3 regions of the Thalassorhabdus alkalitolerans genome follow, and region 1 is predicted to be linked to each of the others. Evidence: riboswitches for the same ligand, from Rfam matches in the RefSeq annotation. Region 1 holds a riboswitch; each other region holds the start of a gene.
The links. Region 1 has a riboswitch for S-adenosylmethionine ahead of metK (methionine adenosyltransferase). Riboswitches for the same ligand answer to the same signal wherever they lie in the genome.
Positions count from the first base shown of each region.

Region 1 (2,268 bases):
TCCTTTTACCTTTTGTGGAATATGTCACTACAACGATATTTTTACTTCCTATAATTAATTGTGCTTTTTGGAAAGTGATTTCTGTGATTTTTAGATGCTGTGGAGGTAGAAACATACTATAAAAGTAGAGGAAGGTGGACGCTATGGCAGCCAGCTGGTCAAATAAATCTTACATCGTCTTTTATGACAGTTTATGTCCTTTGTGTAAAAAAACAAAGAGATACTTTGAACGTATGGATTGGTTCAATCGAATGCACTGGGTTTCTATTCATGAACCTGGATTGAAAGAGAAATTTCCATTTTTACAGCAGCAAAAAATTCAAGAAGAGATTCACTTTATTGTTAACGGTACTTACCTGTATACAGGTTTTGAAGCGGTACGAAGAATGATGCTCTTAATGCCTGCTACTTCTCTTATTGGGGCACTCCTGCATTCTCCCGGAATGTTAAAAGCCGGCCGGAGATCCTACAAATGGATTGCAAAAAATCGTTATTCTATGCTGAATGAAACATGCGAAGGCGGTGCTTGCTCGATTCAGCAAAGATCGAATTAAGTTATGCTATTTTAAAAAAAGGTAACGTATTTCTTTAGAACAGCTTATAGATGTTTCTAAGTTGACATAGCAATGTGACTACGTTATGATATGTCGCGAACGGATACTCTTATCCCGAGTTGGTGGAGGGACAGGCCCTGTGAAACCCAGCAACCACCCCAGCGAAATGGGGGAAAGGTGCTAACCTGGCAAGACAGTTTGTCTTGGAAGATAAGAGGCGAAAAAGGTGAAACGATCAAAACCCTTTTCCTCGCCAAGGAAAAGGGTTTTATGCTATACGATCAGTCTTATAAGATCGTATGAAAATAAGGAGTGCTGACCATAGCCGCCTTGTTTAGATTTTTCTTTCTCCTTTTACACTTGCCGCATCTGGGAATGAGTGCCGTATTATTCGTAATCGGAAAAGGAGGATATAATTAGATGGAAGCAAAAGGAAAAAGACTTTTCACTTCAGAATCTGTAACAGAAGGACATCCAGATAAAATTTGTGACCAGATCTCAGACGCTATTCTGGATGAAATCTTAAAAGAAGATCCAAATGCAAGGGTAGCATGCGAAACAACAGTTAACACTGGCTTAGTACTGGTGGCAGGTGAAATTACGACATCTACATATGTCGATATCCCTAAAATTGCAAGAGAAACGTTAAAAAACATTGGGTATACAAGGGCAAAGTATGGTTTTGACTATGAAACGTGTGCCGTTTTAACGTCCATTGATGAGCAGTCAGCTGATATAGCCCAGGGTGTGGACAAAGCACTTGAAGCAAGAGAAGGAAATATGACAGAGGAAGAAATTGAGGCAATTGGGGCAGGAGACCAAGGATTAATGTTTGGTTATGCAGATAACGAAACAAAAGAGCTTATGCCTTTGCCAATTTCACTTTCTCATAAGCTTGCCCGCCGTCTCACGGAGGTACGTAAAAAAGAAATTCTTCCATATTTACGTCCTGACGGAAAGACTCAGGTAACGGTTGAATATGGTGAAGATGGAAAGCCAGTCAGAGTGGATACCATTGTTATTTCTTCCCAGCATCACGCGGATGTGACACTTGAGCAGATTGACCTCGATTTGAAGGAGCATGTGATTGAGCCAGTAGTGCCTGCAGAACTATTAGATGCAGAAACGAAATACTTTATTAACCCTACAGGCCGTTTTGTTATTGGCGGACCCCAAGGTGATGCTGGCTTGACCGGCCGTAAGATTATTGTTGATACTTATGGAGGGTATGCCCGCCACGGAGGCGGTGCGTTTTCCGGTAAGGATCCTACAAAGGTCGACCGCTCTGCTTCTTACGCTGCCCGCTATGTTGCAAAGAACATCGTTGCAGCAGAATTGGCAGACAAATGTGAAGTGCAGCTTGCTTACGCGATCGGAGTAGCACAGCCAGTATCCATTTCAATCGAAACGTTTGGCACAGGAAAGGTTTCAGAAGAAACACTTGTAAAAGTGGTGCGGGAAAACTTTGACCTGAGACCGGCAGGAATTATTAAAATGATGGACCTTCGTCGTCCTATTTATAAGCAGACTGCTGCCTACGGCCACTTTGGACGGACTGATATCGAGCTTCCATGGGAAAACACCGATAAAGCAGAAGCGTTGTCTTCCATGGCCCAGCAATATGAGTAAGTAAATAAACAGGCTGTTGAGAAGTCTTTCTCAGCAGCCTGTTTTTCTATGAGTCAGCTTATTCAATAATTCAATTCCCCAAGCC
Region 1 covers NZ_JBHSOZ010000003.1:1,194,899-1,197,166, reverse strand. Annotated here, with positions in the region: gene ACFPU1_RS08620 (thiol-disulfide oxidoreductase DCC family protein) at 144-554, shown strand; SAM riboswitch class I at 661-771, shown strand; gene metK (methionine adenosyltransferase) at 975-2,183, shown strand.

Region 2 (2,268 bases), on a different contig from region 1:
CCGCCTCCACTTGCTGCTCTTTAATAAACTGAAGAGCACTTTGCAAATTGCTTTCCGTTCCATCCAGACGGACAAACAATGTGCCATAGCTCCCTTCCCTTGTCTGTGAAATCTTTCCTTGAAGAATATTGACACTCACCTGGAACTTCTGGATGATTTCAGTCATCAAAGGCTGTTCGGCATCATCACCTACAAAGGTAAGCTTTAGGATGGGGCCGCCTTCTGTTCCCTTTAACAGTTCAGAAATTGCTTCCATTGTTTCTTCAGGTTCAGTAATTTGTTTTACAAATTCTTTGGTCATCTCTTGCTTAGGATTGCGGAATACATCAAGAACAGGGCCCTCTTCTACCACTTTTCCACCTTCCATAACCGCTACATGATGGCAGATTTTTCGAATGACATGCATCTCATGGGTAATCAGGACAATGGTCAGGCCAAGCTTTTGATTAATATCCACTAGTAAGTCCAGTATAGAATCTGTTGTCTTTGGATCAAGAGCGGACGTCGCCTCATCGCACAATAGCACTTTAGGGTTGTTCGCAAGAGCGCGGGCAATGCCTACTCTTTGCTTTTGCCCCCCGCTAAGCTGAGAAGGATAGGCATCCCCTCTTCCCTCCAGGCCAACTAGCTTAATAAGTTCGTTAACTCTTGACCGCCTTTCTTCTTTTGGTGTTCCGGCAATCTCTAAAGGAAAAGCAATATTTTCGGCAACCGTTCTGGACCAAAGCAGATTGAAATGCTGGAATATCATGCTGATCTCCTGCCTGGCTTTTCTTAATGACCTTCCTTTTAAGTTGGACATATTATTGCCGGCCACAGTAACCTCGCCTTCACTTGGTCGCTCAAGCATATTAAGCATCCGAATCAATGTACTTTTGCCGGCTCCACTGTACCCGATGACACCATAAATTTCGCCTTCTTCTATTGTAAGGTTGACCCCGTCAACCGCAGTGACCGTTCCACTTTTTGTACTAAAAATCTTTTTTAAGTTTTTTAACGTAATCATATAGACCACCCTTGGGTATTTTAAATCCTATTTCACTTATCTGGAAACTTAGTTCCCTTTCCGTTATAAGCACTTGATTTCCAGGAACCAAGTGCACCTTAAATGAAGAAGCTTTCTGCAGCTTCTTTATTAATTTTCTTTTAAGTAACAAACACCGCAGAAACGAAAAAAACCTTCTGCTTATCAGTGAGCAGAAAGGTCCTGTATATGCGCCTTTCTCTCATCTTGCAACGCTCAGCGGGCATTGCAGGAATTGGCACCTTATCAACTCACATTGACGGTTGCCGGGCTTCAACGGGCCTTTCCCTCCACCACTCTTGATAAGAGCATTAAATTATTTTCTACAATATTCAACACTAAATTGAATATTAGCACGGGAAATAGAGAGTGTCAATACAATGACAAGGTGGGTTATTTTACCGGGTCAGGTGCCTGGCACCACAGCCTATTGTAATATATTTCCCCCTCTATCTAAGGGGTTAGGCCTGATTTATGTTACTTCAAGGTCTTGGTGCCTGACACCAATTAAAAAAGCACCCTTTTACAGGGTGCTTATGTACCGTTGATTAGTCTTCGCTAACCATTTCCTCATACTCTTCAGCTGACATAAGTTGGTCAAGCTCACTTTTGTCGGATGGCTCAACAACAATCATCCATGCTTTTTCATAAGGTGAATCATTAACAAATTCAGGAGAATCGTCAAGGTCTTCGTTCACCTCTACTACTTTTCCGCTTACTGGCGCATACAATTCAGATACGGTTTTTACAGATTCAACGCTTCCAAAAGGCTCGTCTGCTTCTACTTCGTCTCCCTCTTCCGGAAGCTCTACAAAAACGATGTCTCCCAGCTCTGATTGTGCGAAGTCAGTAATTCCAATGCGGACTTTGCCGTCTTCCTCTTTTACCCACTCATGTTCCTCTGAATACTTTAATTCTTTTGGCAGATTCATAATTATCCCTCCATTTCAACTTCTTTTTTGAAAGCAGGCTGCCCTGGCAGGCATTACCTCTTCCATAATTCCTCAAATTGCTCTTCTTTAAACCCTACTGACACCTTTGTTCCGTCGGTTACAATTGGGCGTTTGAGGAGCATACCGTCTGAAGCCAGAATATCCAGAAGCTCGTCCTCACCCGCTGTCTTCACCTTATCCTTTAGGCCAAGTTCACGGTATTTCTTGCCGCTCGTATTAAAAAACTTCCGAAGCTCAAGTCCGCTCTTTTCATAGAGCTCCTTGATCCGGTCACGGCTGGGAGGATCTTCG
Region 2 covers NZ_JBHSOZ010000002.1:38,277-40,544, forward strand. Annotated here, with positions in the region: gene ACFPU1_RS00260 (methionine ABC transporter ATP-binding protein) at 1-1,006, opposite strand, end outside; SAM riboswitch class I at 1,224-1,333, opposite strand; gene gcvH (glycine cleavage system protein GcvH) at 1,573-1,956, opposite strand; gene ACFPU1_RS00270 (arsenate reductase family protein) at 2,010-2,268, opposite strand, start outside.
Region 2: linked by a shared signal. The riboswitch ahead of ACFPU1_RS00260 (methionine ABC transporter ATP-binding protein) and the one ahead of metK (methionine adenosyltransferase) in region 1 are both predicted to bind S-adenosylmethionine.

Region 3 (2,268 bases), on a different contig from region 1:
ATCTTTTCAGCAAGACCCAGCATGTGCCTGGGAGTGATATGAGGAGAAGGAAGGTGAAGGTAATCTTCCGTTTCTATCTTCACTGTCTCCTGTAACATTTCGTTTACAGAATGAAGAGGGTTCTTTTCTTCTGGCACGACCATGCCCGTTTCTTTATTTTCAGACATGGCAATCGTACCGCCAGTATGAATGATAAGTATTTTTTTCAAAGGATCACCTCACATAAGAATAATATATACCCTGTGTTTCCGGTCTTTTTAACGATGCTGGTTTGCAAAAAAAGGTAAACAATTTTCAACCTTAAAACTAACATGTTACCATGAAGATGAACAGAGGGGACGGTTATGACGGTGGTGACACTTTTTACAGCAGCACTTGCGCCTGCCATATCATTACTTGTATATTTTTATCTTCGCAATCAATACGGTTCAAACATGATAGGGCAGGTCATAAAAGCTTTTATTATAGGAGTGCTGCTAGTTTTCCCCGTGATGGTTATACAATATGCTTTAGAAGGGGAGGCTTTAATTACCGAACCTTGGTTCAAAGCATTCGTTAACGCCGCTTTCCTTGAAGAGTTTTTTCAATGGTTTCTGCTGTATTTTATCGCTTACCGTTTTGGCACACTGAAAAACAGGTACGATGGAATTGTTTACGCTGTTTCTTTATCTTTAGGGTTTGCAGCAGCCGAGAATGTGTTATATCTAATGGCAACAGGTATTGACTTTGCTGTCGGACGAGCCTTTCTGCCTGTGAGCAGTCATGCATTGTTTGGAGTAGTCATGGGGTATTACCTGGGATCTGCTCGTTTTAAAGTGAATGACCATGTAAAAAAATGGCTTTTCCTGGCCCTGATCATTCCTGTTGTTTTACACGGTTTTTTTGATTTGATACTATTAACCATTAATCAATATCTTTTTACGAGCATCGCCCCTTTTATGATTTTTTTGTGGTGGTTTGCATTAACAAAAGTGAAAAAAGCGAATGAGAGAACGGAATAAGGAGTGATCGTATTGACTACTGAAACTCGATACAGAGTGGTGATTCGCTGTCCTAAATGCGGAGAAAAATATATTCTGCGAGGACGCCAGCGAGCTGATGGTGAATATGAAACAGGGTTTAAACGATGTGTATGCGGGAATGAAACGGAGCTTAATGTAGAGGCTACGCCGGAATAAAGGTTGCAATTTCATGTTTTTTCGTGTAGTGTAGCAATAACAACTTTATTATAGGAAGCTTTCTTATCTAGAGAGATGGAGGGAATGGCCCGAAGAAATCTCAGCAACCAGCCAGTTTTGGTCAGGTGCTAATTCCAGCAGGTGGTGATAAACCTGCAAGATGAGAAGAAGCTAGCATGTCTCGATACTGTCTTGCCTTCTTCTTAACCGAAGAAGGCTTTATTTTGTACATATGCATTTTTCCAACAAATGTAAAGAGGGTTAAAGGTCGCAAAAACCTTAGGCTGCCCTTTTTCTGAAAAAATTAGAAAATAAAGAAAAACAGATTACATCATAAGGAGTGGAGAGAATGTCTCGATACAACCTAGAAACAAAACTTGCACAAATAGGGAATAGAAGCGAGGAGGCTACAGGCACAGTAAGCGCACCTGTCTACTTCTCAACTGCATACAGGCACAGCGGTATAGGAGAATCAACCGGCTATGACTATTCAAGGACAGGAAATCCTACAAGAGAACTTCTTGAAAAGGCGATTGCAGATTTAGAGGGCGGAGACAAGGGGTTTGCGTTAAGCTCCGGAATGGCAGCTGTTCAAACAGTTCTAGCGCTATTTAAAAGCGGGGATGAGATCCTGGCATCCCAGGACTTGTACGGCGGCACCTATCGTTTATTTGAAGAAGGGTGGAAAAAGTGGGGGTTAACCTTTACATACGGAGATCCTCGAAACCTTGCATCTTTTTCAGAAAAAATAACAGAAAATACAAAAGCTTTATTTATCGAAACGCCGACAAATCCATTAATGCAGGAAGCTGATTTGGAAGGCCTTGCTGCTGTTGCAAGAGAGAATAACCTGCTTTTAATTGTAGATAACACCTTTTATACTCCAGTGCTTCAAAGACCTATTGAAAAAGGAGCCGACATTGTCATTCACAGTGCATCCAAGTATTTAGGCGGCCATAATGATGTCATCGCAGGCTTAATTGTTGCAAAAGGAGAAAAGCTTTGTGAAGAAATTGCAGCTTTTCATAATGGCATGGGAACGATTCTTTCTCCTCTTGATGCCTGGCTGTTAATGAGAGGCATGAAGACA
Region 3 covers NZ_JBHSOZ010000010.1:111,415-113,682, forward strand. Annotated here, with positions in the region: gene ACFPU1_RS15545 (asparaginase) at 1-209, opposite strand, end outside; gene prsW (glutamic-type intramembrane protease PrsW) at 345-1,001, shown strand; gene ACFPU1_RS15555 (hypothetical protein) at 1,014-1,178, shown strand; SAM riboswitch class I at 1,239-1,345, shown strand; gene ACFPU1_RS15560 (methionine biosynthesis PLP-dependent protein) at 1,528-2,268, shown strand, end outside.
Region 3: linked by a shared signal. The riboswitch ahead of ACFPU1_RS15560 (methionine biosynthesis PLP-dependent protein) and the one ahead of metK (methionine adenosyltransferase) in region 1 are both predicted to bind S-adenosylmethionine.